4 regions of the Halomonas sp. 3H genome follow, and region 1 is predicted to be linked to each of the others. Evidence: predicted binding sites of a transcription regulator. Region 1 holds the regulator's gene; each other region holds the start of a gene.
What was found. Region 1 encodes FNR, which switches genes on or off when oxygen is low (the NO sensors DNR and NnrR bind a similar motif). Its sites were predicted from a motif close to TTGATNTANATCAA; they were not measured.
Positions count from the first base shown of each region.

Region 2: NFC98_RS17260 (SCP2 domain-containing protein) is a predicted target of FNR. The motif match lies at 4,861-4,874, and genes of this name have one in related genera.
Region 3: clpB (ATP-dependent chaperone ClpB) is a predicted target of FNR. The motif match lies at 3,217-3,230, and genes of this name have one in related genera.
Region 4: dsrO (sulfate reduction electron transfer complex DsrMKJOP subunit DsrO) is a predicted target of FNR. The motif match lies at 4,162-4,175, and genes of this name have one in related genera.

Region 1 is NZ_CP100360.1:692,693-699,773, reverse strand. Features, by position in the region: gene hemN (oxygen-independent coproporphyrinogen III oxidase) at 40-1,431, shown strand; gene fnr (fumarate/nitrate reduction transcriptional regulator Fnr) at 1,554-2,297, shown strand; gene ttcA (tRNA 2-thiocytidine(32) synthetase TtcA) at 2,317-3,243, opposite strand; gene NFC98_RS03330 (3'-5' exonuclease) at 3,329-3,955, opposite strand; gene NFC98_RS03325 (putative nucleotidyltransferase substrate binding domain-containing protein) at 4,011-5,831, opposite strand; gene NFC98_RS03320 (DUF4212 domain-containing protein) at 6,547-6,807, shown strand; gene NFC98_RS03315 (sodium:solute symporter family protein) at 6,814-7,081, shown strand, end outside.
Region 2 is NZ_CP100360.1:3,751,027-3,758,107, forward strand. Features, by position in the region: gene NFC98_RS17240 (U32 family peptidase) at 1-494, shown strand, start outside; gene NFC98_RS17245 (anaerobic ribonucleoside-triphosphate reductase activating protein) at 502-1,239, shown strand; gene NFC98_RS17250 (ribonucleoside-diphosphate reductase) at 1,318-2,070, opposite strand; gene NFC98_RS17255 (adenosylcobalamin-dependent ribonucleoside-diphosphate reductase) at 2,146-4,257, opposite strand; gene NFC98_RS17260 (SCP2 domain-containing protein) at 4,290-4,784, opposite strand; gene hemN (oxygen-independent coproporphyrinogen III oxidase) at 5,071-6,456, opposite strand; gene NFC98_RS17270 (NnrS family protein) at 6,741-7,081, opposite strand, start outside.
Region 3 is NZ_CP100360.1:337,485-344,565, reverse strand. Features, by position in the region: gene NFC98_RS01730 (acetolactate synthase 3 large subunit) at 1-11, opposite strand, end outside; gene clpB (ATP-dependent chaperone ClpB) at 504-3,086, opposite strand; gene pgeF (peptidoglycan editing factor PgeF) at 3,421-4,176, opposite strand; gene rluD (23S rRNA pseudouridine(1911/1915/1917) synthase RluD) at 4,201-5,160, opposite strand; gene NFC98_RS01710 (outer membrane protein assembly factor BamD) at 5,302-6,123, shown strand; gene NFC98_RS01705 (NAD+ synthase) at 6,322-7,081, opposite strand, start outside.
Region 4 is NZ_CP100360.1:3,171,803-3,178,883, forward strand. Features, by position in the region: gene lhgO (L-2-hydroxyglutarate oxidase) at 1-601, opposite strand, end outside; gene glaH (glutarate dioxygenase GlaH) at 687-1,667, opposite strand; gene NFC98_RS14635 (APC family permease) at 1,829-3,268, opposite strand; gene NFC98_RS17990 (XRE family transcriptional regulator) at 3,675-3,953, shown strand; gene dsrO (sulfate reduction electron transfer complex DsrMKJOP subunit DsrO) at 4,273-5,052, shown strand; gene nrfD (NrfD/PsrC family molybdoenzyme membrane anchor subunit) at 5,033-6,229, shown strand; gene NFC98_RS14655 (molybdopterin dinucleotide binding domain-containing protein) at 6,222-7,081, shown strand, end outside.

The DNA.
Region 1 (7,081 bases):
GCTAGCATACAAGGCACATCCACCGCCGGGAGTGCCGCCATGCCCGCCCATGCGAAGACCGCGACTCGCGTCGGGCCATCACGCACCGACCGCGCCCTGTCGCGCCTGTGCCGCCATGACCTCGACGGCCCCCGCTATGTCACCTACCCGCGGGTGGCCTGCTTCGGCGACGGGCTCACGGCGGACGCCTTCGCCGCGGCCCTGGAGCGCAGCAACCACGGCGGACGCCCGCTGTCGCTGGACGTGCAGCTGCCCTTCTGCCGCCAGGCCTGCCGCTTCTGCGCCTGCCACAGCATCGCCTCCCGGGACAACCGCCAGGCCGAGCCCTATCTCTCCCGGCTCGACCGCGAGATGGTACTGCTGACCCGCCACCTGGCGACCTCGCGGGAGGTCCAGCGGCTGCACTGGGGCGGCGGCGCGCCCACCTTCCTCTCCCTGAACCAGATGGGGGACCTGTTCGACCGCCTGGATGCCCGTTTCGGACTCTCGGGCTCACGCGAGCGCGACTACAGCATCGAGGTCGACCCGCGGGAGGCCGATGTCTTCACCCTGCGCCACCTGCAGGCGCTGGGCTTCAACCGGCTGAGCCTGGGCGTCCAGGAGCTCGACCTGCGGGTGCAGAAGGCGATCAACCGGATCCAGCCCCGGGTGCTCACCGAGTCGCTGGTCGACGAGGCCGAACGGCTGGGGTTCCGCTCGCTGAACCTGGACCTGATCGTCGGCCTGCCCCTGCAGACCCGCGAGAGCTTCGCCGAGACCCTCGACCAGATGATCGCGATGGCGCCGCCGCGGCTCTCGCTCTATCGCTATTCGCACCTCCCGGAACGCTACCGCGCCCAGCAGCAGATCCGCGCCGAGGACCTGCCGTCACGGCAGACGCAGCTGATGATCCTCCTCGACGCACGGCAGCGGCTGGAGGCCGACGGCTATGTGGCCATCGGCATGGGCCAGTACGCCCGTCCCGGGGACAGCCTGGCCATCGCCCGGGCCAATGGCACCCTGAGGCGTGACCCGCTGGGCTACACCCCTCACGGCCCGGCGGACCACATCGGCCTGGGCGTGGCCGCCGTCAGCCAGCTGGAGGAGGTGCTGGCCCGCAACCCGGAGAGCCTGGCCGCCTACGAGGCCGCCCTGGACGCGGGCCGACTGCCCACCTCGCGGGGCATCCGCCTGACCGCCGACGATCACCTGAGGGGCGACGCCATCGAGCGGCTGCTGTGCGGGATGGCGCTGGACCTCGAGACCCTCTCCACCGCTCACGGCGTCGACGCCGAAGCGAGCCTGGCCGATGCCCTGCAACGCCTCGAGCCCCTGCGCCGGGACGGGCTGCTCGAACGCCACGGCAGCCGGCTGGTCGCCACCGCTGCCGGCGAGCTGCTGATCCATCGGCTGGCCATGGCCTTCGACGCCTACCCTCCGCCGGGCGCCTGAACCGGCAGCGGGCGGGACCCGCTGCCGGCCGGGCGGGGCAGCTACCTCCTTAGGGGTGGTTTGCCCTGACCGCAGTTTCCTCCATAATGACCGGCATGATCACGATCAAGGAGGAGTCGGCCATGCCGGATACCCTGACCGGCCGGCGGCGTTCCCTGCTGCACGAGACCCGTTGCCAGACCTGCAGCCTGAGTTCGCTGTGCCTGCCGCTGGCGCTCGAGGTGCAGGACATGGACCAGTTCGACGCCATCATCCGCCGGCGTGCGCCGCTGAAGAAGGGCGAGACCCTGTTCCGCCAGGACAGCCCCTTCACCAGCGTCTTCGCGGTCCGCTCGGGCAGCCTCAAGCAGGTGACCACCGAGGGCAGCGGCGAGGACCAGCTCACCAACTTCTACCTGCCCAGCGAGCTGGTGGGGCTCGACGGCATCGACGAGGCACGCTACCCCGGTACCGTGGTGGCCCTGGAGACCACCACGGTCTGCGAGATCCCCTTCGACCGTCTCGACAGCCTCTCCGAGTCGCTGCCGGAGCTGCGCACCCAGCTCTACCGCAGCATGAGCAAGGAGCTGCGCGACGACCGCCGCATGATGCGGCTGCTCTCGCGCAAGACCGCCGACCAGCGGCTGGCCAGCTTCTTCGCCGGCCTCTCCGACCGCTTCCGGCGCCGCGGCTACTCCCCCTACAGCTTCCGCCTCTCCATGTCCCGGGCCGATATCGGCAACTACCTGGGGCTCGCGGTCGAGACGGTCAGCCGTATCCTGGGCCGTTTCCAGAGCCAGGGCCTGGTTGCCGTCTCCGGCCGCGAGGTGCATATCCTCGACCTCGAGGCCCTGACCCAGGTCGCCGAAGAGGAAGGGGCGAAGTAGCGCCGGGCGCGCTCGGCGCTTATCGCTCGTTCAGAATATCGATGCGGTTGGCCAGCAACTGCTGCTGCTTCTCCTCCAGCCCGGCGAAGTCGAACAGCTCACGGTCGGCCAGCTGCGACGGCGCCACGTTGGTCACCGCCTTGAACATGCTCTCCAGGCGACCGGGGTGCTTCTTCTCCCACTCGGCAAGCATCTCCTTGACCACCTGGCGCTGCAGGTTGGGCTGCGAGCCGCACAGGTTGCAGGGGATGATCGGGAACTCCATCAGCCGCGCATACTCGGCGATGTCCGCCTCGCGGCAGTAGGCCAGCGGCCGGATCAGGATATTCCTGCCATCGTCGGAGAGCAGCTTGGGGGGCATCGCCTTGAGGCTGCCGCCGAAGAAGAGGTTGAGGAACAGCGTCTCGAGAATGTCCTCGCGATGGTGCCCCAGGGCGACCTTGGTGGCGCCGATCTCCTCGGCGAAGCCGTAGAGGGAGCCGCGACGCAGCCGCGAGCAGAGCGCGCAGGTGGTCTTGCCCTCGGGCGTCTTCTCCTTGACCACCGAGTAGGTGTCGCGCTCGAGGATGTGGTACTCCACGCCGATCGACGCGAGGTACTCGGGCAGCACGTGCTCGGGGAAGCCGGGCTGCTTCTGGTCGAGGTTGACCGCCACCAGCGAGAAGTCGATGGGCGCATTGCGCTGCAGGCTGCGCAGGATCGACAGCAGGGTGTAGCTGTCCTTGCCCCCCGACAGGCAGACCATCACGCGGTCGCCCTCGTGGATCATCCCGTAGTCGATGATCGCGTTGCCGACCTGACGCCGCAGGCGCTTCTGGAGCTTGTTGAACTCGCGCTTGGCGCGGGCATCCAGGGCCTCGAGGGTCGATGAGGCCGGTTCGGCCGGCGCGGCGTCCCGGGAAGGGGAAGCCGAGGTGGGGGGATCGAAGATCACGGCGTCTTGCATGGTCGTAGGCGCTGCCAGAGCGGACGGAAATTGACGGGCGCCCATCCTACCACCGCCGCCGGCACGAGGCGACGCCCTCCCGACGTCAGGAGAACAGGCCGGCCGGCTGCGTCGCGCGATCCAGCCTCAGGTACATCAGCGCCGTGGTCACCGCATCGCCCAGCGCCGTATGGCGTCCCATGACCGGCACCCCCAGCAGTTCGGCCACCCGCTCGAAGCGCGGCAGCGCATCGACCTCGGGATGGCGGCGACGCAGCCGGCGGGCGTAGCTCTGGGCCACATCGATGGTGGCATTGGGCAGGTCGAAGCCGAAGCGCGGCCGAAGCTCGCGGTTGAGGATGGCCAGGTCGAAGTCCAGGCACCACCCCACGATGGGCCGGTTGCCGACGAAGTCGAGCAGGCGGGCCAGGGCGGCCTCCATCTCCTCGCCGCCGTCCAGGTCGATGCCGCGCAGGCCATGGATGCGGATCGAGTCGCCGGAGAGGCTGGCGGGACGCGCCAGGCGCAGGTCCAGGGAGTCGCTGGTCAGTACCCGGTCGCCGCGCACCTTCACCGCTGCGATCGAGACCAGCTCCGCGGTGCGGGTATCCAGCCCGGTGGTCTCGGTGTCGATCACCACCATCTCGTCACCGGTGTAGGGGTGGAACAGCCAGGCGTAGTCACCGTTGGCGTGTCGTCGACGGTCGGCGGCGCGCCGCAGGGCCTTGATCATGACGGGGTCTCCTTGAGTCGTTGTCGTTGTCGTTCCTTCGGACGTCGCCTCGGCGTCACGAATACTCCAGATGGAAACGGTGGGAGAGGCGCTGCTTGAAGTCCTTGACGATATGCAGCGCCTCGCGCAGCAGGTCGCGCTCCAGGGACGAGAGCTCCTGGACCACCACCCGATCGGGCTTGCGGCTCGCCGCCTCGCCGTCCAGCCCCGCCAGCTGCTGCTTGAGGCGCAGCTCGGTGAACAGCGACAGCGCCTCGCCCAGGTCCTCGGCGAAGCTGGCCTCGAGCCTGCCATCCGCCGCCAGGGCATCCAGGCGTTCCAGGGTCGAGGTCGGCCGGATACGCCGTTCCAGCGCCATGGTCCGCACCCCGTGGACGATCGGGAAGATGCCGCCCTTCTTGATGTCGATGCCGTGCTGCGGCTTCTTCAGGGAGCCGAACAGGGTCAGCGGGGTCGAGAAGCGCAGGGCGGTGCGGGCGAAGTAGGAGAGCAGCAGCTCGTCGCGGGAGCAGCGTTCGAAGAGCTCCTCGCGTACCCGGTCGAGCAGGGCCGGGTTGCCGGCCACCGCATGGGAGTCGAGCATGATGGCCAGCTTCATCAGGCTGTCGCCATCCCGCTTGCCGGCCCAGCTGGCGATGCGCGCGCGCCACTGGCTCTCGGTGCCCACCCACTCGGGGTTGGAGACCATGATGTTGCCGGGACAGGGCGGGTAGCCGAGCTCGATGAGGGTCTCGGTCAGCCGCTGCATCTGCTCGCCACAGTCGGGCCAGTCGAGGCCGTCGGCCAGGATCAGGCCGTTGTCCTGGTCGGTCTTGAGGATCTGCTCGCCGCGCCCCTCGCTGCCCATCACCATCAGGCAGCTGTCGCGGTGGTAGCGCTCGTCGATCAAAAAGCCCCAGGCCTTGTTCATGATCCGGCCGTTGAGGGCGGCCAGCAGCCCCATGGCGAAGCGCAGCTTGACGCCCTGGGCCATCAGCGCCTTGACCAGCTCAGGGGTGCGGCGGCTGGCCGCCGCCAGCGCCTCGAGGCTGTTGGCCTGCTCGACCTGCAGGCTGACCACGTAGCTGCGGCTGGAGAAGTAGCTGAGCACGTCGGTCAGCTCCACCACCCCGACGGGGCGGCGCTGCTCGATCACCACCACCCGCTCGACCTTGTGGCGGGTCATGATGACCAGCGCCTCGAAGAGGTACTGGCCGGGGGAGACGGTGATCAGCTCGGCGCTGCCGATCCCCGCCAGGGGGCTGTCTCGCCCGCGCTCCTCGAGCACCAGGGCATTGAGCAGGTCGGTCTTGGTCACCATGCCGGGACCGGACTCGCCCTCCACCAGCAGGCTGTCGGCATGGCGCTCGTTGATGGTGGCCACGGCCTCGCCGATGGTCATGGCCGCGGGCACCAGCAGCGGCTCGCGCATGCACTCGTCGACCCGGGCCAGCATGAAGCCTGCCATGGTCACCCCTCCCTCGGCACGCTGTTCGGTCAGCAGGCGCGCCTTGTGGGTCAGGGTCTGGCGGAAGAACTCGGCGAACGGCGGATAGTCGTCGCACAGCGCCAGGAACAGCGCCTTGGGCAGCAGGTAGCAGAGGCTCTCCTGCTCGGCGCGGAAGCGGTAGCGGCTCTTGCCGTTGAGGATGCTGATGGCGCCGAACAGGTCGCCCCGGGTGTAGTGGCCGATGCGCTGGCGAGCGGCCGGCAGGGTGGTATCCAGCTCGGCGACTTCACCCTTGTGGATGAGGAACACATACTCGCCTGGCTGGCCGGTCTCCAGGATGATCTCGTCGCGATCGAAGTAGGCCAGGTCGATGCCGCTGCGCACCCGCTCCCTGCCCTCGTCATCGAGGAAGGTGAACGGCGGTTGGGAGAGATCGACCTCGACCATGTGACTGCCCTCCGTGGGCGGCCGGCGTTGCCTCCCAGCTTCGCACTACCTCGGCTGCCGATGCCGGACGCCTCCGGTCGGGAGCGGGCGGGAAGCGACAGGGGAAGGCAAGGTGCTTCGGGAGCGGCACAGCGGCTGCCGCAGCGTTATTGTTGATGTATTGAGGCGAAACGTCATTGATCCGACATCACGACCGATCTTCGGTCGTCTACTGGCAGGATAGCAACAACGCCTTTCTCCCCAAAAGCTAGACGATCGTCTCCCCCTCCTCCCCGTTAGACCATGGTCCAACCCGGCCATGACCTAGACGAACGTCCTATGGGCAGCGGCCTATACCATCGTCCTAGCCGGCCTACATGGGCGCCTGTAATCCGGCAGAAACAATCACCCTTTTCATTGATTATAAAGGATTTTAATGAAATCGGCTAAATCGCTTTTCTCTCATGATACGAAAGTCTGGGATTTATTTTCGGCAGTCATTGCCCACTATTCACCGTGCATCATGCAGGGCAATCGCACGACAACAATGCTATCCGATGGCCGGCCGGCAGCGACATGACACTCGGCCTCCGGCCACGATGACTCTCCCTCGCCGGGGAGCATCGCCCGACAGGTACCGGCGGCTGCCGTCACTGTCGACGTGCGATTGCCCTGCTGGGCCACCTCAACCGACCGCGCAAGTTCCCTATCTCAAGAACAAGTGGAGAACACGACAATGGCAGAAGAGAAAATCGACTCCGCCGACTACTGGAAGGCGAACGTCCGCCTGATAACGGGCTGTCTGATCGTCTGGGCCTTCGTCTCGTACGGATGCGCCATCCTGTTCCGGCCGCTGCTGTCCGGCATTCCGGTCGGGGGCACCGACCTGGGCTTCTGGTTCGCCCAGCAGGGCTCCATCCTGACCTTCATCGGCCTGATCTTCTTCTACGCCTGGAAGATGAACAAGCTGGATCAGAAATTCGGTCTGGGGGAGTAAGCCAGCATGAGTCAATTTGCCATCAACCTGCTGTTCGTGGGCGCCTCCTTTGCGCTCTACATCGGCATCGCGATCTGGGCCCGAGCGGGCTCGACCAAGGACTTCTATGTGGCCGGTGGCGGCGTCCATCCCGTGACCAACGGCATGGCCACCGCCGCCGACTGGATGTCTGCGGCCTCCTTCATCTCCATGGCGGGCCTGCTCGCCTCCGGGGGCTATGCCAACTCCACCTTCCTGATGGGCTGGACCGGCGGCTACGTCATCCTGGCCATGC
Region 2 (7,081 bases), 840 kb from region 1:
CCCCGGTGGAGATGTCGAAGGACGACCTCGCCCGGCTGCTGGCCGACTGCCGCAACGAGGGCCTCGAGGCGCCCTGCGAGGTGTTCGCCTACGGCCACCTGCCGCTGGCCTGGTCGTCGCGCTGCTTCACCGCACGGCGCTACCAGAAGCCCAAGGACCGCTGCCGGTTCGTCTGCCAGAAGCACCCGGAGGGCCTGGCCCTGCGCTCCCAGGAAGACCAGCAGGTGTTCACCCTGAACGGCATCCAGACCCTCTCCGGGGCCTGCCAGGACCTGCGCCACGAGGTGCCCGCCATGGCCGGGATGGGCGTGGGCATCGCCCGCCTGAGCCCGCGCCCCGAAGGCATGGCCGAGGTGGTCTCGGCCTTCGATGCCGCCCGCCGCGGCGAGCTGCCGGGGCCGGACCCGCTCAGCCTGGTGGATGCCGAGATCTGCGACGGCTACTGGCACGGCCGACCCGGCATGGATCACAGCCGGGCCGCCGGCCTGGGGTAAGCGCCCCATGGTCCCGCTACAGGACGTGCTCGCCGGCGAGATCCTCCTGCCCATCGCCGGCTTCGACGCCCGTGACGATCACGCCTTCCCGGGCCGGCGGGCGGCGGTGATCCATCTTCAGGGCTGCCCGCTGGCGTGCGGCTACTGTGAGACGGCGAGCCGCATGGGCCCGGCACGCCGGGCCGCCCCGGGCGAATGGCAGGCCATGGAGGCGCTGCTGGCCACTCGGCTGGGCGAGATCGATGCCGTGGTCTTCAGCGGCGGCGAGCCCACCCTGCACCCCGACCTGCCGGCCGCCGCCGAAGTCTGCCGAGCGCTGGGCCTGGCGGTGGGCCTGCATACCGCCGGCCCCTACCCGGAGCGGCTCGAGGCGCTGCTGCCGCGGCTCGACTGGGTGGCCCTGGACGCCAAGGGGCGGGGCGCCGACTTCGACCGCATCGGCGGCCGACCCGGCATCTGGCGGCGCCACGCGCGCAGCCTGTCGCTGCTGCTGGAAGGCGACGTCCCCTTCGAGTGCCGCACCACGGTGCACTGGCGCGACTTCACCCTGGAGGCGCTCGAGCGGCTGGCCATGACCCTGGCCGACTGCGGGGTGCGCCACTACGCCATCCAGCTCGCCCGCAGGGAGCGCTGTCTGGATCCGGGCTACTCACAGCCGGTAGACGAGGCCCCGCCACGGGAAGCCCTGGAAACCCTGGCCCGGCGGCTCAGGCGCCACTTCGAGCACCTCGAGCTGCGCGATTGAGCACGCCCCAAACGCCACCGCCCCGGGCCACTCTCGTGACCCGGGGCGGTGGGCGTTCGTCGCCTGGGGATCAGCCTGTCAGCCGCACTTGGACCAGCCGCAGCCGGAGTAGCAGGTGGGGCAGCCGTCCATCATGATCAGCTCGCCGTTGCACTCGGGGCAGTGGCCCACCACGGTGGGGCCGTCGCCCTTGGCGTGGGCGGCCTCCTGGGCCTTGCGCTCGGCCTGCTCGATCTCCTCGGGCGTGGGCGGCTCCCACAGGTGGCCGCTGGCCTGGCGCTGGGCGTAGCGCGCCACCAGCTCCTCCACCGGCACCTGGTTGCCGTCCTGGTCGAGGAAGCCGCGGCGGTAGAGGATCTGCTGGATCGACCAGGCGATGGCCGCCACCTCGGAGTCGTGGAACATCGGCTTGCCCCAGCGGTTCATGCCGCAGCGCACCAGGCCCTTGTCCCAGGCCACCTTGCGCAGGTCGGCCACCGCCTGGGTGACGTAGCCACCCCGGGCGGCCAGCGACAGGCTGCGCATGGTAGCGGTGATCCACTGGTGCTCGCTGGAGAGCTGGCCGGAGGGGAAGAAGAACTCCACCGGGCGCTCGATCACCACCCGCTTGCCGTTGAGCACGCCCTCCACGGGCATGAAGGAGACCAGCAGGTAGACCTTCTTGCGCCCCTCGGCGCCCACGTAGGAGATCTTCTCCGAGACGGCCTCCAGGGTGCCCTCGGGGCGCGAGGGGATGCGCACCGTGAGCGGGTTCTCCTCGGCCAACGGCGGCTCTTCCACCGCCTTCTTGACACTGTAGGACACGATCTTTGACGAAATCTCGACGGCCATCAGGGGGCTCCTCCGGAAAGTTGTTGGGTGGCACTGGGCATCCATCGCTCGGGGCTGATCCGGCAAGTGCCGTTACTACCACTTGCCATAGGTGCCTTCCTTCAGCGCGTCATAGAGGTTCGCCGCGTTGTGCTCCTCGCCGTCATAGACCACCTTCTCGTCGCCACGCAGTTCCACGGTCTCGCCGTTCTCCAGCTCGAAGACATAGGTGGTGTTCTTGAGGTCGTCCTCGCGCACCAGCACGCCCTGGAAGGCCTCCGGGTTGAAGCGGAAGGTGGTGCAGCCCTTGAGCTTGCTGGCGTAGGCGTCCAGGTAGAGGTCCTTGAACGAGTCGAAGGCAAACTCGGTGGGCACGTTCACCGTCTTGGAGATCGCCGAGTCGACCCAGGCCTGGGCGGCGGCCTGCACCGCCACGTGCTGCTTCGGGCTCACCGCGTCGGCGGTGATGAAGTAGTCCGGCAGGTCGCTCTCCACGGCGTCGGCGGCAATGAAGTGGCGGTAGGCCGCCAGCTCGAAGGAGACCACCTCGACCTGCTCCTTGGTCTTCTTGCCCGACTGGATCACGTTGCGGAAGTAGCGATGCGAGAACGACGGCTCGATGCCGTTGGAGGCGTTGTTGCCCAGCGACAGCGAGATGGTGCCGGTGGGCGCGATGGAGCTGTGGTGGGTGAAGCGCGCACCGTGCTCGGCGAGCGCCGCCACCAGCTCCGGCTCCACCTCGGCGACCTTCTGCATGTAGCGGCTGTAGCGGGCGTGCAGGATGCGGCCCGGCACCTTGTCGCCCACCTCGTAGCCATCCTGCTTGAGCTCGGGGCGCTCGCGCATCATCCGCGGGGTGATCTCGTAGTCCTCGTCGAGTGCCGGAGCCATGCCCTTCTCGCGGGAGAGTTCCAGGGCCTGCTTCCAGCCCTCGATGGCCAGATTGCGGCTCACCTCCTCGGTGAAGGCCAGCGACTCGGGCGAGCCGTAGGGGATCTTGAGCATGGTCAAGGTGGAGCCCAGGCCCAGGAAGCCCATGCCGTGGCGACGCTTGGCCTCGATCTCGCGGCGCTGGCCCGGCAGCGGCAGGCCGCTGATCTCCACCACGTTGTCGAGCATGCGGGTGAAGATCGCCACCACCTGGCGGTAGCGCTCCCAGTCGAAGCGGGGCTTCTTGCCGAAGGGGTCGATGACGAAGCGGGTCAGGTTGACCGAGCCGAGCAGGCAGGCGCCCTCCGGAGGCAGCGGCTGCTCCCCGCAGGGGTTGGTGGCGCGGATCTCCTCGCAGAACCAGTTGTTGTTCATGCGATTGACCTGATCGATCAGGATGAAGCCCGGCTCGGCGAAGTCGTAGGTCGACTTCATGATGGTGTCCCACAGCTCGCGGGCCTTGATCACCTCGACGATGCGGCAGGCCACGCGGCCCTCGGCGTCGACGGTGTAGCCCTCTTCCACCACCGGCCAGTCGCGGTAGAGCAGCTCGCTCTCGTCGACGTCCTCCTTCTCGCCCTCGTGGAGCGGGAAGGCCAGCGGCCAGTCGGCGTCCTGCTTCACCGCTTCCATGAACTCGTCGGTGATCAGCAGGCTGAGGTTGAACTGGCGCAGGCGCCCCGCCTCGCGCTTGGCCTCGATGAACTGGCGCACGTCGGGGTGACCGACATCGAAGGTGCCCATCTGGGCGCCGCGGCGCCCGCCGGCGGAGGCCACCGTGAAGCACATCTTGTCGTAGATATCCATGAACGCCAGGGGGCCGTTGGTGCCGGCCCCGGCGCCGAACACGAAGGCGCCCTTGTGGCGCAGGGTGGAGAAGTCGTAGCCGATGCCGCAGCCCGCCTTGAGGGTCATGCCGGCATCCACCACCGAGTCGAGGATGTCGTGCATGGAGTCGCGGATGGTGCGCGACACCGTGCAGTTGATCAGGCTCACCGCCGGCTTGTAGGCCTCGGCGCCGGCGTTGGACATGATGCGCCCGGCGGGGATGGCCCCGTTCTCCAGCGCCCAGCGGAACTTCGGCAGCCACTCGTCGGCCTTGTCGCCTTCCACCGCGGCCAGGGCACGGGCCACCCGCTCCCAGGTGGCGGAAACGTCCTTGTCCACGGGCTTGCCGTGGCGGTCCTTGAGGCGGTACTTGGCATCCCAGATGTCGCGGGAGGGGGCCTGCAGGGGCACCTCGTTGGATGACTTCACTGCCTTGGTGGAAGTGCTCATTCGGATGGCTCCGGAAGTTTGTCGGTTGCGGTTCAGCTCGTTCGGTTCGCCAGCCGCTCCAGGCGGACCAGCAGCTCGCCGAAGGGGCCCTGGGCCAGACCCTCCTCGCGTCCGTCGAGCAGGTTCTTGACCATCAGCCCCAGTTCGGTGTCGCCCTCGATCAGCAGGCGGCGCTGGAAGAACAGCGCGTCGGGATCCTCGCGGCGGGTGGCCAGGCAGAGGAACTCCCGCCAGCCGCCGCGGATGGTGGCCTCGCCGGACTCGACACATACCCTCAGGCGCTCGCCCTCCAGGGTGAGGGTCAGCGCCATGCCGAGGTCCTCGATGGCCAGGGTGATGCGGCGCCCCGCCAGGGCGTCGAACTCCCCCTCGGCCAGGGGCTCGGCGAAGGTGCGGTTGAGCAGCGGTTCCACCAGGCGGCGCTTGACGCCGACCGGCACACGCGGATCGATGGCGCGAATCAGGCGGGCGGGGGCGGGAGGACGCGGCAGGGCCTGTAACGGTAAAGGCAACAACGGCAGGGACATGACAGCTCTCCTGAGGGTAACCATGCGGCCGGGGCCGCCGAACCGTTCATCCTAGGCCGGTGCTCCGGAGGCTGCACTGACATGCATCATGTCGACGGTGGGCCTCGATCACCCGCGGCCCGCCTACCATATATAGACCATATCCTCTCGGCAAGCCCCATATCTGGTGCAAGCGTGAGCGCATCATGATCCATTTTCATTTGACAGCGACACCGCCACAGGGCGGTGGGGAGGAGCGCGAAGGCGGCGCCCGCAAGCGCGGGCGCCGCCTTCCGAGAGATCACACCTAGACGGTGCGGGAGTAGCGCCCCTGGCTCTTCGCCAGGTAGGCATCGAAGGCCATGGCGGCGTTGCGCATCATCAGCCGGCCGGTGGGCAGCACCTCGATCTCGCCCTCGCGGATCGCCAGCAGGCCGTCGTCGGCCATCTCCTGGAGCTCCTCCAGGGCATCGGCGAAGTAGTCGCGGAAGACGATGGCGTGCTGGCGCTCGATGGCGGCGAAGTCGATGCGGTTGTGGCACATCAGGGCGTTGATCACGTCCCGGCGCAGGCGGTCGTCGTCGCTGAGCCGGTAGCCGCGGAACACCGGCAGGCGCCCCTCCTCCAGGCGGTGCTGGTACTGGGCGGTCTCCTTGACGTTCTGGCTGTAGGTGTCCCCCACCTTGCCGATGGAGGTGATGCCGAGGCCGATCATGTCGCAGTCGGCGTGGGTGGAGTAGCCCTGGAAGTTGCGCTGCAGGGTGCCGTTCTCCCGGGCCAGGGAGAGCTCGTCGTCGGGCAGGGCGAAGTGGTCCATGCCGATATAGACGTAGCCAGCGGCGGTGAGGCGGCGGATGGTCAGCTCGAGCAGCTCCAGCTTGCGCTCCGGCGGCGGCATGTCCTCGGGGCGGATCAGGCGCTGGGCCTTGAACAGCTCCGGCAGGTGGGCATAGCTGTAGCTGGCGATGCGGTCCGGCTGCAGGGCGATGATCTTGTCGAGGGTCGCATCGAAGCTGGCCACCGTCTGCAGCGGCAGGCCGTAGATCAGGTCGACGCTCACCGATTCGAAGCCTGCCTCGCGGGCGGCGTGCACCAGGGAGATGACATCCTCCTCGCTCTGCACGCGGTTGACGGCCTTCTGCACGTCGAGATCGAAGTCCTGGACGCCGAAGCTCAGCCGGTTGAAGCCCAGGGCATGGAGCTCGTGGATCTGCTCGGGGGTGACGGTGCGCGGGTCCACCTCCAGGGAGAACTCGCGCTCGGCGGGCGGGGCGAAGTGGAACGCCTCGTCCAGCGCCGCCATCAGCTCGCCGAGCTGGGCGTTGCTCAGGTAGGTGGGCGTGCCGCCGCCCAGGTGCAGCTGGGTCAGGCGCCGCGACTCGTCGAACAGCGCCCCCTGCACGCGGATCTCCTGCTTGAGCCACTCGAGGTACTCGGCGGCGCGCTCGGTGTTGTGGGTGATGATCTTGTTGCAGGCGCAGTAGTAGCAGAGACTCTTGCAGAAGGGGATATGCACGTAGACCGACAGCGGCTTGGGCGCCTCGGCCCGGTTGCTGCGCTCGGCCGCGGCGCGGTAGTCATCCTCGGCGAAGGCCGCATGGAACTGGGGCGCCGTGGGATAGGAGGTATAGCGCGGCCCCGGACGGTCGTACTTCTCCACCAGGGGGCGATCGAACAGCAGGTCGTCTTGCATCGTGAAACAGCCTCTTTAACCGGGTGGCGGCACCGCGGCGCCGCCGTATGGGGCAGAGTATGCCATTCAGGGTCCGACGCGTCGGTACCCTTCTCGAGGTAGCTGACCTGGATCAAACACCACCGTTTGAGATTCACTCGGGGCTGATCCGTCGACAATCCTGCGAGGAGGCGCTGTGAATACTTCCCTGTACGCTACCGACGCCCTGCTTCGCTCTCGCGTCCTGCTTCGCTCGCAGGACCGGTGCTGGCCATCCATGGCCAGCCCGTTCGGAGCAGTGCTCCTCACCCCTGGCGTAGGACCTCCTCTTCGGCTTGCCCCCGGCGCCCCTCGCTATCGGCCATTGCACGCGCAGTGCCTCGATTTACCATGCGGCGGCTCCAGTGGAGCAGCCGCCAGGCGGCGAGCCCCCAGGCCAGGCTCCAGGCAAGTGCCGAGCCCCACAGCAGGGCGAGCCAGTGCTGGCCGGCCTCCGGCGCCAGCAGGCGCAGCACCGCGGCCAGGCAGAAGAGCAGCGCCAGCGACAACAGCAGCGGCTCCGCCTCGGGGCGTGCCTTGGCGCGCAGGATCGCCTGGCGCAGCATGATGCCGGAGGCCAGGGTGCCCAGCGCCCCGATGGTGAAGG
Region 3 (7,081 bases), 360 kb from region 1:
AGCAATTCCACTGATGTCTCTCCCCTGGAGGTCTCGAGTGCGATCCGTGTCTCGAATGCGGGACACGGGGTCGAGTGCGACGGTATGTCGCTGCCGGCCTCGCCGGCACCTGATGCCAAACCCTGGCTTGTTCGGCCCTGTTGGGGCCTGCACTCTCATCGCGGCGGATCGCCGCGTCGGGGCGTTGGTCAGGACGGGCGGTTGGCCCGAGCCTGGAAGTCCTTCGGCGGGTAGAGGCCATGGGGCCTACCCTTCGCGCGGGAGTGGGGGGTCGCCCGCAGAGTTCCGCGCCCGCAAATCAGGAAGGGCCAAGATTCCATTAGCGACACAACGGTGTCAACCGCGGAAAAGGCGTGAGTGGGCCGACGCGCCCGGCGCGACGGCATAAAAGAGCCCGCCGGGCTGGGTGCCGGGCGGGCAAGGGGGTTACAGGACGCAACCTGATTTCAGTGTAGACAGTTGCCGACCGGACGCCCGGTCGGCACGGTAACGCTTTGTTGGGCTCAGCTCTGGAACACCAGCTGGTCGCCCTCCGCCTCCACGTGGATGACATCGCCGGGCGAGAACTTGCCGGCCAGCAGGTCCTGGGCCAGCGGGTTCTCGATGCGCGCCTGGATCGCCCGCTTGAGCGGCCGCGCCCCGAACACCGGGTCGAATCCCGCCTCGGCCAGCAGGCCCAGCGCCGCCTCGCTGACCTCGAGGGAGAGGTCGTGCTCGGCGAGCCGCGCGCGCAGGCGGTCGAGCTGGATCTCGGCGATCGCCTGGATCTGCGCCTGGCCGAGGGCGTGGAACACCACCACCTCGTCGATGCGGTTGATCAGCTCCGGACGGAAGTGGTCGCCGACCACCGCCATCACCATCTCCTTCATCTGCGCATAGTCGCTGTCGTCGCCGCCCATGCGCTGGATGATGTCCGAGCCCATGTTGGAGGTCATCACGATCACCGTGTTGCGGAAGTCCACGGTGCGGCCCTGTCCGTCGGTCAGGCGTCCATCCTCCAGCACCTGCAGCAGGATGTTGAAGACATCGGCGTGGGCCTTCTCCACCTCGTCGAGCAGCAGCACCGAGTAGGGCTTGCGGCGCACCGCCTCGGTCAGGTAGCCACCCTCCTCGTAGCCCACATAGCCGGGGGGCGCGCCGATCAGCCGGGCCACGGAGTGCTTCTCCATGAACTCCGACATGTCGATGCGCACCATCGCCTCCTCGGTGTCGAAGAGGAAGTGGGCCAGTGACTTGCAGAGCTCGGTCTTGCCCACCCCGGTCGGGCCGAGGAACAGGAAGGAGCCGTTGGGACGGTTGGGGTCGGCCAGCCCGGCGCGGGAACGGCGCACGGCGTTGGCTACCGCGGTCACCGCCTCGTCCTGGCCGATCACCCGCTCGTGCAGCGCCTCCTCCATGCGCAGCAGCTTGTCGCGCTCGCCCTCGAGCATCTTGGAGACCGGGATGCCGGTCCAGCGCGATACCACCTCGGCGATCTCCTCCTCGGTGACGTTGGAGCGCAGCAGCTGGTGCTTGGAGGTATCGGCCTCGCCCTCCCCGGCCTCGGCGATCTTCTTCTCGAGCGCGGGGATCACCCCGTACTGGATCTCGGACATCCTCGCCAGGTCACCCTGGCGACGCGCCTGTTCCAGATCGACGCGGGCCCGGTCGAGCTCGTCCTTGAACTGGGCCGCGCCCTGGATGCTGGCCTTCTCGGCCTTCCAGATCTCGTCGAGGTCGGCGTACTCCCGCTCGAGTTCGCCGATCTGCTCCTCCAGGCTCTCCAGGCGCTTCTTCGAGGCCTCGTCGCTCTCCTTCTTGAGGTGCTCGCGTTCCATCTTCAGCTGGATCAGCCGGCGGTCGAGGCGATCCATCTCCTCGGGCTTGGAGTCGAGCTCCATGCGGATGCGCGAGGAGGCCTCGTCGATCAGGTCGATGGCCTTGTCGGGCAGCTGGCGGTCGGTGATGTAGCGGGTCGAGAGCTTGGCCGCGGCGATGATCGCCCCGTCGGTGATGTCGACGCCGTGGTGCACCTCGTAGCGCTCCTTGAGGCCGCGCAGGATCGCCACGGTGTCCTCCTCGGAGGGCTCGTCCACCAGCACCTTCTGGAAGCGGCGCTCCAGGGCGGCATCCTTCTCGATGTACTTGCGGTACTCGTCGAGGGTAGTGGCCCCCACGCAGTGCAGCTCGCCGCGGGCCAGGGCGGGCTTCAGCATGTTGCCGGCGTCCATGGCGCCCTCGGCCTTGCCGGCACCCACCATGGTGTGCAGCTCGTCGATGAACAGGATCACCCGGCCCTCCTCCTGGGCCAGCTCCTTGAGCACCGACTTGAGGCGCTCCTCGAACTCGCCGCGGAACTTGGCCCCGGCCAGCAGCGCACCCATGTCCAGCGACAGCACGCGCTTGTCCTTGAGACCCTCCGGCACCTCGCCGTCGACGATGCGCTGGGCCAGCCCCTCGACGATGGCGGTCTTGCCCACGCCGGGCTCGCCGATCAGCACCGGGTTGTTCTTGGTGCGCCGCTGCAGCACCTGGATGGTGCGACGGATCTCGTCGTCGCGACCGATCACCGGGTCGATCTTGCCGCTGGCCGCCCGCTCGTTGAGGTCCAGGGTGTACTTCTCCAGTGCCTCGCGCTGGTCCTCGGCGTTGGGGTCGGCGACCCTCTCGCCGCCGCGCACGCTGTCGACGGCGGCCTCCAGCGACTTGCGGGTCACCCCCGCCTGGGTCAGCAGCCGGGTCACCGCGTGGCCCATCTCCAGCGCGGCCAGCAGCACCAGTTCGCTGGCGATGTACTGGTCGCCGCGCTTCTGGGCCTCGCGGTCGGTGAGATTGAACAGCTTGATCAGGTCACGGGAGGGCTGCACCTCGCCGTCGAAGTGGGCGACCTTCGGCAGGTCATCGAGGTGGCCCGTCAGGCCCTCGCGCAGCCGCGCGGCGTCGCCGCCGGCCTTCTGCACCAGCGCCTTGACGCCGGTGTCGGTGGCCTCCAGCAGCGCCAGCAGCAGGTGCCCGGGTTCCAGCTGGTTGTGGCCGCGGCCCACGGCCAGGGACTGGGCGTCGGCCACGGCGTTCTGCAGCTTGGCGGTGAACTTGTCGAAACGCATGAAACCTTCCTCCATCGGGGTGGCGGCGCGCTTGGACGCACCGCTTGGCCCTGTCAATTCGTCTTGACACATTCAATGGAGTCAGGCTGGCCGGCTTTCAAGTCGGTCGCCAGGGGAAGCGCGTGGCAAGTTGACGCGGATCAAGGCAAAAGGAGTCACTCGAGGCTTTTCCGGCGACAGGTCTGCGAGGGGGCGCTGTAAATACGTCCGTGTACGCTACCTCGGCCATCCCTGGTCCTCGGACCCCCTCTTCGACCTGTCCCCGGCGCCTCTCGCTTGACGCCACTGAGATGGCCCTGGGGTTTTATTGGCGCTTGTAGCTCGGCGCTTGGCGCTATCGCAGCCAGATCACGCTGGCCATGCGCCCGGTACGGCCATCGTCGCGGCGGTGGGAGTAGAAGCGCGGCTCGCAGGCGGTGCAGAAGTGGCCGCCGCTGATGTGCGACACGCCCAGGCGCTCCAGGCGCAGGCGCGCCAGGCGGTAGAGATCCGCCATGTAGTGGCCCAGGCGATAGGGGCTGGGGTCGAAGGCATCGACCGCCTCGGGGTGCACGCCGACGAAGGCCTGCTGCACCTCGGGGCCGACCTCGAACTGGGCGTTGGAAATCGCCGGGCCCAGCCAGGCGAGCTGCTCCTCCGCCGGCACGCCAAGCGCGGCCACCGTGGCTTCCAGCACGCCCCCGGCCAGCCCGCGCCAGCCGGCATGGGCCACCGCCACCCGGGTGCCGCGACGGTCGCTGAAGAATACCGGCAGGCAGTCGGCGGTGAGCACCACGCAGGCGTAGTCGCGGTCGAAGGCCACCGCGGCGTCGGCCTCCGGGGGGTGGGCCTCATAGGCGTGCTGCACCCGCGCGCCATGCACCTGGTCGAGCCACAGCAGCGGGCGCTCGTCGTCCACCTGCTTCTGCAGCAGCCGCCGGCACAGCGCCACGTGGTCGGCGTTGTCGCCCACATGCTCCGCCGGGTTGAAGCAGGCGAAGTCCCCCTGGCTGGGCCCCGTCTCGCGGGTGGTCACGAAGGCCCCCACCGTAGTGGGCGCCGGCCAGTCAGGCAGGATCAGGGTCGGGCGCAGGTCAGGGGCGTCGCTCATGGCGGATTCCTTGGCGCAGGGGTGTCAGCGCATCGTGGCGTGGTCTTCGCGCAGGTAGTCGACCAGCATCAGCATGTCATCGGGCAGCGGCGAGCGGAAGGTCACCCGCTCGCCGCTGCCGGGGTGCACGAAGGCCAGCTTGCGGGCATGCAGCGCCTGGCGCGGGAACTCGCGCAGGATCTCCTTGAGCGGCTCGGCGGCCCCGGGCGGCAGCTTCAGCCGCCCACCGTAGACCGGGTCGCCCACCAGGGGATAGCGCAGGTGGGCCAGGTGCACGCGGATCTGGTGGGTACGGCCGGTCTCGAGCCGGCAGCGCACATGGGTATGGGCGCGGAAGCGCTCCACCACCCGGTAGTGGGTCACCGCCGGCTTGCCGGAGGCCGTCACCGCCTGGCGCTTGCGGTCCTTGGGGTGGCGACCGATGGGCGCTTCCAGGGTGCCGCCGGCGGTCATCGTCCCCACGCACACGGCATCGTACTCCCGCGACACCGTGCGGGCCTGCAGCTGCTCGACCAGCGCCGTCTGGGCGGCCAGGGTCTTGGCCACCACCATCAGGCCGGTGGTGTCCTTGTCCAGGCGGTGCACGATGCCCGCCCGCGGCACGCCGGCAAGCGAGGGGCAGTGGTGCAGCAGCGCATTGAGCAGGGTACCGTCGGGGTTGCCCGCCGCCGGATGGACCACCAGCCCGGCCGGCTTGTCGATCACCAGCACCTCGTCGTCCTCGTGGACCACGTCGAGGGGGATCTCCTGGGGCTCGAAGCGGGTGTCGTCCTCCACCTCGGCGGTCAGCTGCAGCTGCTCGCCGCCATAGACCTTGTCCTTCGGCCTGGCGGGATTGCCGTCGACGGTCAGCTCCCCCGACTTGATCCAGGCCTTGAGGCGCTCACGCGAGTGGTCCGCGAACAGTTCGGCCGCGGCCTGGTCCAGGCGCAGGCCGGCCATGGCGTCGGGAACGCGTTGCTGTGCTTCCAGGGTCTGGGACATGAGCGAGAGGGAGCCCGTATGCAGGTGTCGTGGTCGGGATGCCGCCGAACCACTGCGTTTTGCCACGCAGTGCTTTATAGTGAGCGGGTTTCAGGTCGATTCTAACACGGCCAATCCGCGTTGTTTGCCACGAGGATCACGATGCGCGTTTTCACCCCCACTGCCCGTCTCGCGGCCCTGCTGCTGGCCTCCACCCTGCTGGTGGGCTGCGCCAGCAGCGGCTCCACCGAGGAAGAGGACGAGTTCGCCGGCGTTGCCGAGCGCGAGCTCTACGAGGAGGCGCGAGGCTCCCTGGAGCGGCGCAACTTCACCGCCGCCATCACGCGGCTCGAGGCCCTGGATACCCGCTTCCCGTTCGGCAACCACGCCGAGCAGGCGCAGCTGGAGCTGATCTACGCCTACTACGAGACCAGCGACTGGGAGGCCGCCCGCGCCGCCGCCAGCCGCTTCATCCGGCTGCACCCGAGCCATCCCCAGGCCGACTACGCGCTCTACATGCGCGGCCTGTCCTCCTGGCAGGCGGGCCGCTTCAGCCTCGAACGCCTGAAGCTGATCGACATCTCCAAGCGCGACCTGGGCGCCTCACGGGACGCCTACACCGACTTCAGCGAGCTGGTGCGGCTCTACCCGAACAGCGAGTACGCCCCCGACGCCCAGCAGCGCATCGTCTACCTGCGCAACCTGATGGCCCGCCATGAGCTCCACGTGGCCGACTACTACCTGCGCCGCGGGGCCTACCTGGCCGCCGTGGAACGCGGCCGCTGGGTGATCGAGAACTACCCGGAGACCGAGGCGACCCGCGACGCCCTGGCGGTGATGGTGGAGGGCTACCTGGGCCTGGAGATGCGCGACCGTGCCCGGGAGGTGCTCGACGTGCTGATCGAGAACGCCCCGCGGCACGATCAGCTCCGCGGCCGCACCTTCGAGCCCAGGCACGTGCGCGCCCAGTCGCTGTCGGCCTGACGCCGAGCGCCGAGCGCCGAGCGCCGAGCGCCGAGCGCCGAGCGCCGAGCGCTCCAGGATGCTGCCCCCATCGCTACCGGCGTCAACGAAGAACCCCCGCCGAGGTCGAGTCGACGGGGGTTCTCGTTTTCTACCTCAACACCTGCCGACCGTTGCTGAGCGGCTGGGCGCTCGGCGCTTTCCGCTAGGCGCTATGGGTCACTCCCCCGGCTGCCAGCCGTTGACGATGGGATAGCGACGGTCGCGGCCGAACCCGCGGCGGGTGACCCGCACGCCCACCGGCGCCTGACGGCGCTTGTACTCGCAGCGGTCCACCAGCCGGACCACCTTGTAGACGTCGTCGCGGCCGAAGCCAGCCTCGATGATCGCCTCGGCGCTCATGTCCCCCTCGATGTAGCGCACCAGGATGGCATCCAGGGTGTCATAGTCGGGCAGCGAGTCGCTGTCCTGCTGGTCGGGCGCCAGCTCCGCCGAAGGGGGCCGCTCGATCACCCGCTCGGGGACCGCCGGCGACTGGGTATTGCGCCAGCGCGCCAGGCGGTAGACCCAGGTCTTGTAGACGTCCTTGATGGCGTTGTAGCCGCCCACCATGTCGCCGTAGAGCGTGGCGTAGCCCACCGCCATCTCGCTCTTGTTGCCGGTGGTCAGCACCATCAGGCCCTTCTTGTTGGAGATGGCCATCAGCAGCACGCCGCGACAGCGCGACTGCAGGTTCTCCTCGGCGGTGTCACGTTCGGTGCCCTCGAAGGTCTTCGCCAGGGTGGCCATGAAGGCCTCGACCATCGGTTCGATGGGCATCACCTCGTAGGCCACCCCCAGCATCTCCGCCTGCTCGGCGGCATCCTGCTTCGAGATGTCCGCGGTGTAGTGGTAGGGCATCATCACCGCATGCACGCGCTGCGGGCCCAGGGCATCCACCGCGATGGCCAGCGAGAGCGCCGAATCGATGCCGCCGGAG
Region 4 (7,081 bases), 1.4 Mb from region 1:
GCCCCGAGCAGGTCACCAGATAGCGGCCGGTGAACTCGTCCTGGCGGCTCTTTACCACCACTTCTTGGCGCCGCTCCTCGAGGCCGGCGACCTCGACACCGTAGCGGACCTCGCCGCCCATCCGCTCGAACTCGGCGGCCATGGCGCGGGTCACCTCGGCATAGTCGACGATGCCGCTGGAGGGCACGAAGATCCCCCCCACCCCGGTGATGTTGGGCTCGCGCTCGGCCAGCGCCTCGGGCCCCAGCCACTCCCGCTCCAGGCCGTTGGCCTCGGTGCGCTCCCACAGCGCCTTCATGCGCTGCATCTCCAGGTCGTTGGTGGCGACCAGCAGCTTGCCGCAGGTGTCATAGGGAATGTCGTGGGCCTGACAGAACGCCACGGTGGCCCGGTTGCCGGCCAGGCAGAAGCGCGCCTTGAGGCTGCCCGGGGTGTAGTAGACCCCGGCATGGATCACGCCGCTGTTGTGGCCGGTCTGGTGCTGCGCCGGCCCCCTCTCCTTCTCCAGCAGCAGCATCCGGCGATCCGGATAGGCCCGCTGCAGCTGCATGGCGGTGGACATCCCCAGGATGCCGCCGCCGACGATGATGAAATCGTGCATGCCGTCCTCGCTCCTTCGGTCAGAGGGCCACGCCGGGCGCAGGGCGTGGCCTCGTCGGGGTCACTCGCTGCTCGCGGCGACGCCCTCAGGCCTGGCGCGGGTCGCGCAGGGTCTTGGCATGGGTGAAGTAGCCGCGCTGGCGCATCAGCTCGCGGCGCAGCTCCGGGTGCGGCGTGAAGCGGTCGCGGCCGTGCAGCCAGAAGTGGTTGTTGATCAGCAGGAAGCTGCCCACCGGATTGGGCAGCGAGACGATGGCCGGGCTGGTCTCCAGCGACTCGGAGAGGTCGGTCAGCCAGTTGCCCTCCTCGAAGTCCCTGGGCTGCACGAACTGGTCGATGTAGGCCATCACCGGCCGCCCCTCGCGGTCCACGTCGAACACCGGATGGAAGACGTCCCTGGCGACGTTCTTGCTGGGCGGCGCGGTCCAGCGCATGGGCCGGTGGGCCAGCGGGTGGGCGAAGAAGCGCTCCAGGTCCTCCCAGTCGTCCAGGTGCAGCAGCAGGGAGTTGCCGCCTTCCATGTGCTGCTCGTCGATCTTCATCATCAGCACGTAGTCGGTGTCCTGCTCGACGAAGGTGCCGTCGTTGTGCAGTTCCATGACCCGGTGCGGCTGACGCAGGTAGCTGTCCGAGCTGTCGACGTTCTTCACCACGAAGCGCGCATAGTACTGCCCGCTCATGGCATCGAAGTTGGAGCGCCCCATCAGGTGGGCCACGGCGGTGGCGAACTTGACCATCTCATCGGCCTGCGCCACGGAGCCGAGCCCCTCGGGGGTCACCTGCAGGCCACCGGTGGCGCGGTCCACCAGGGTGTTCACCAGCACCGGCTGGAGGGTGTTGTCGCACAGGTCATCGAGGATCTTCGCCACGCGGAAGCGCAGCATCGACTTGTACTCCAGCGCCTGCACCGGCCACTCGGCGACGGCCGCCAGGAAGGCCTCGACCACCTCCCGGCCCACGGTCAGCTGCAGCAGCCGCGGCGACTGGGCCGAGGGAGCCAGGGTGAAGCCGCGGATGTCGGCAGGCAGGGGCATGGCAACGGCGGGAAGCTGGGTCAGTGCGGTCATGTCAGGGTCTCCGGCATTGATTGTAGATACAATCTAAAAATATCTACATTAATGATCTTTGTCAAAAATAATCCCCGGCTGTCGGGTATCCTTGACGACGCAGCCCCGGCACGGGGCCGGGGCTGCGGTTCGAGGGCTGGAGCCCGAGGGAGGGGCTGGGGTCAACGTCCCGGGTAGGGATCCGCGCCGGCCAGCTCGCGGTTCATCATGGTGTCGCTGTAGGCGGTGCCGTAGCGCGCCCGCGACCAGGCGTAGAGCGCCAGGCCGATCAGCATCCAGCCGGCGAACATGACCCACTCCACCGAAGAGAGCGCCGCCGGGCTGCCCGGCAGGTACATGCCGATCAGGCAGAGCGAGAGGATCACCGAGAGCGCCCCCACCAGCTTGCCGTGGCGAACCCGGAAGGGGCGTTCCATCTCCGGCTCGCGTCTACGCAGCACCACGAAGGAGATCGCCACGAAGAGGTAGGCGGTCACGATGCCGAGCCCGCCGGCCACCACCAGCCAGACCAGGGCCGGGCGACCGAAGAGGGGCGCGATGCAGGAGAGCAGGCCCATCACCAGGATGGCGTTGGTGGGCGTACGATGCTTCGGGTGCAGCCTGCCCAGCCAGGCCGGCAGCATGCCGGAGTGGGCCAGGGCATAGATGGCCCGCGAGCCGCCCACGTAGAAGGCATTCCAGCTGGTGACGATGCCGGCGATCCCGGCCAGGATCATCAGGGTGCCCGCCCAGGGGGCCTGGAAGGCCGCCTGCATGGCGTCCGGCACGGCCAGCGAGCTGGCGGCCAGGGCCTCCGGGTCCAGCATCAGCGAGGTGCCCAGGATGATGAAGGAGTACCAGAACACCGCCAGGATCACCGAGATCATCAGCACCCGGCCGATCTCGCGGAACGGCAGATTGATCTCCTCGGCCGCCTGGGGAATCACGTCGAAGCCTACGAACATGAAGGGCACCATGATGATCACCATCATCACCCCGCCGATGACGCCCTCGCGGACGTTGAACAGCGGCTCCATGGTGGCCCGCTCGCCCTCGAACAGCGCCCCGGTGATGAACATGATGCCGACCACCAGGATGAGCAGCGTCACCACCTTCTGCAGCAGCGCCGCGGTGCGGATGCCCACGTAGTTCACCCACATCATGGCCACCGAGCCGGCCACGCCGACCGCCACCCAGGTCGCCTTGACCTCCCAGCCGGCGATGGTCCAGAGGTGGCCCACCGCGTAGTTCGGGAAGAGGTGCTCCACCACGGTGGGCAGCGCCACGGCCTCGAAGGCCACCACGCTCACGTAGCCCAGGGTGATGGCCCAGGTGCAGAGGAAGGAGGCGAAGTGGCCCATGGCCCGGTAGCTGTAGACATGCTCGCCCCCCACCTGGGGCATCGCCGAGGCCAGCTCGGCATAGGTCAGGCCGACCAGCACGATGACCAGGCCGCCCAGCAGGAAGGCCGTGATGGCGCCGAGGCTGCCGGCCGACTGGATCCAGCTGCCGGTCAGCACGATCCAGCCCCAGCCGATCATCGCGCCGAAGGCCAGGGCCAGCACATCCTTGCGGGCCAGCACGCGCGTCAGCTGGCCTTGCGTCGAATCGTCGTTGCTCATGTCATCCTCTCGTTGTAGCCGTCTTGTCGGAATGAATATTTTTCGCGGAAACGTCGACAAAAATAGTTAACGCGGTGCTAACGAGCAAGCCGATGTTCAAGATATCCGTACTAGACATTCGTCCGAGGAACGCGATCGAGGCGGATCCCCGCGCCCTGGAGAACAGAGATAAGACAATAAAATCATTGCTATACAAAAGAAACCGCCAGCGTTGAATCCGCTGCCGGCGACGGGGAAGCGCCGTTGACTGCCGCGGTGCAGCAGTTCGATATTCTGCACATCGACATGCCGGACGCCCCCGGCCGGAAACGGGGCGCGATGCCACGAAAGGATCATCGAAACGACACTGGCAAAATCGCCAAAGAGCCCCCATAGTGTGCTTGTCGCAATCGCCCACTGGAGCATCATGAGTACTGCACGTCATACCCAAAGCGCGGACCTTCTCGACCCCCCGCGAAGAAGCCCTGACCTCGACGTCAGGGACCTGGAAAAACGTACACGCCTCATGCGCATCGTGACTCGGCTGATCGCCGTGTCGGATCTGGGATGCCGAGAGATCGCCCGCCGCGCCGGCCTGCCGGCACAGAAGGTCAGCGACCTGCTCGCTGGCCGCCTGGAGCACCTCTCGGTCGACGAGCTGCAGATTCTGCATCGCACCATCGATCCACACCCCACGGCGCACTGACGCCGCCGACGCGGCAAGCCGTCTGAAGCCTTTCTTGCATCATGCCCCGCCGGACCACCGGTGGGGCGTGATGGTTTTCGGGCCATACTCCGCCCTCTTCCCTCGCGGATCCGCCCTTGTTTTTTTCTTCGCCTCGAATAGCTTTTCCCTTTCTTACCAGTCAGTTATGCCTACATTAAGGGAGTATTAAGAGCTTGCTAACCTTCCCTTGACGCATATCAAGACCCTCGACCTTGGTCGCAGCTAATCTCTCCGGTGTCACCCCCTTTCTTCCTGTCGCAGGGCGATCCCCCGCGACACCCAGGCCACCGGAGGCGCCATGGACCACCTTCGCCGCTCCCTTCTCGGCCAGCTGGCCCGCCTCAGCGCGGGTGCCGCCCTGATTCCGCTCTCGAGCGTTGCCAGCGCCGGCATCAACAGCCAGCCGCCACGCCGAGAAGGCGACCCCACCAAACGCTACGGCATGCTCATCGACCTGCGCCAGTGCATCGGCTGCCAGGCCTGTACCGTGTCGTGCCATATCGAGAACGACGCCCCCATGGGCAAGTTCCGCACCACCGTCTCCCAGTATGAGGTCGAGCATCAGGAGACCGGCGAGCTCGCTACCTTCATGCTGCCGCGTCTGTGCAACCACTGCGAGAACCCGCCCTGCGTGCCGGTCTGCCCGGTGGAGGCGACCTTCCAGCGCCAGGACGGCATCGTGGTGGTGGACAGCGACCGCTGCGTGGGCTGCGCCTACTGCGTCAACGCCTGTCCCTACGACGCCCGCTTCATCAACGACAAGACCCAGACCGCCGACAAGTGCACCTTCTGCGCCCACCGCCTGGAAGCCGGCCTGCTGCCGGCCTGCGTGGAGAGCTGCGTGGGTGGCGCGCGGATCATCGGCGACATGCGCGACCCCGAGAGCCAGATCAGCCGCATGATCGCCGAGCACCGGGACGAGCTGATGGTGCTGCAGCCCGAAAAGAACACCCTGCCCCAGGTCTTCTACCTCGGCATGGACGAGCGCTTCATCACGCGCCCGCTCGCCGAGCCGGTGGCCCTGGAAGTCCTCGACCCCCACGGCAAGGAGATGGGTTATGAATTCCATGGCCATTGAGCTGCTCGCTCCCCGCTACGCCATCGCCTGGTACCCCTGGGCGGTGCAGTACTTCTTCCTGATCGCCCTCTCCTACGCCACCCTGTGGCTGGCGGCCCCGGCGCTGGTGTTCGGCAAGAAGCGCTGGCTGCCCACCGCTCGCCTGGCCATGCTGGCCTGCCTGACCACCACCCTGGTGGCACCGGTGGCGCTGCTCGCCGACCTGCACCAGCCGCTGCGCTTCTGGCACTTCTACGCCTACGCCACCTCCAGCTCCTGGATGTCCATCGGCAGCCTGCTGCTGCCGCTCTACGTGGTGGGCGTGCTGCTGCTCGCCTGGCTGGCCTGGCGCCCCGCGCTGCAGGCCAACCGCCAGGCCCCTGGCCTCGCGGGCGTGGTCGCCCGCCTGCTGTCGTTCGGTGACGCCCCCACCCCGCGCGCCCTGCTGGTGCTGGTGGGCCTGGGCACCCTGGCCCTCTCCACCGGCATCATGCTCTACACCGGCGCCGAGCTGGCCATCGTCAAGGCGCGCCCGCTGTGGAACACCGTCTGGCTGCCGCCGATGCTGGTCGCCACCGGCTTTATCGCCGCGGCGGGTCTGGTGCTGGTATTGAACCGCATCAGTGGCATGCGGGATCTCGCCAGCAGCAGCCAGATGCTCAAGGTGCTGCTGGGCGCCTGCGTGGTGGCCGGGATCGTCGCCGGCAGCTGGTTCCTGGACGGCATCAACGCCAACGTCGGCTCGGTGGCCGCGGCGCTCGATTCCGTGCGCGCAAGCCCCTCCTGGCGCAGCACCGCCCTCTGGGGCGGCCTGACCGGGGTAGCCCTGTTCGGCGCCGTGCTCTACCTGCTCACCCGCCCCGCCGCCCGCCGGCCGGCCCTCTTCGCCTGGGCCTGGGTGCTGGGCCTGGTGGCCATCCACATGGGCTGGATGTTCCGCTGGGTGGTGCTGATGGACGTGCAGCACGTGGCCCGCAACAGCGCCGGCTTCCACCACTACGGCATTCCCGCCGGCTCCTCCGGCCTCCTCGGCATCGTCGGCACCTTCGGCCTGTGGCTCGCCGCGGCCCTGGTGATCGACCTGCTGATCCCGTGGCGCCAGGCGCGCCAGGGCGGCAGCGCCGCCGACGTTTCCCCCTCCGACAGCAACGCACAATCCGACGCCAAGTCCGTCGAAGGAGCGCCCAGCCATGGCTAAGTCACCCGTCGATACCTCACGCCGCCGCCTGCTCAAGGGCGCCGTCGCCGCCGGCGGTGCCGCCACCTTCGTCGCCGGCTACTCCGACCCCCTGGCCAAGATGGCCAAGGGCGTCACCGGCAGCGCCGGCGAGAAGCCGAAGGATCGCATCCACGGCAACTCCCTGGCGCCGGAGTACCGGGTCGATCTCGACACCGGCGAGCTGACCCTCAACCCGGACCAGCGCACCGCCTTCACCATCTGCTACGGCTGCACCACCCAGTGCGGCGTGCGGGTGCGCGTCGACAACGAGAGCGACCGGGTGCTGCGCGTCTCCGGCAACCCCTACCACCCGCTCTCCGCCGACGACCACCTGCCCATGCGCACCCCGGTGGCCGAGGCGCTGCGCCACGTCAGCGCCTTCGGCGGCCAGGGCCAGGTCAACCGCTCCACCGCCTGCGCCCGTGGCAACGCCATGATGAGCCAGCTGGAGAGCCCCTTCCGCATCGACCACTGCCTCAAGCGCGTGGGCGGGCGCGGCGAGCGCCAGTGGCAGAAGATCTCCTTCGAGCAGCTGATCGAGGAGATCTGCGAGGGCGGCGACCTGTTCGGCGAGGGCCACGTGGACGGCCTGCGCGCCATCCACGACCACGACACCCCGATCGACCCGGAGAACCCGGAGTACGGCCCCAGGGCCAACCAGCTGATGGTGATGGAGGCCACCGACTACGGCCGCTCCGACCTGCTCAAGCGCTTCACGCTGAACGCCTTCGCCACCCGCAACTACGGCCACCACGGCGCCTACTGTGGCCTGGCCTTCCGCATGGGCTCCGGCGCGGTGATGAATGATCTGGGCGCCAACGCCCACGTCAA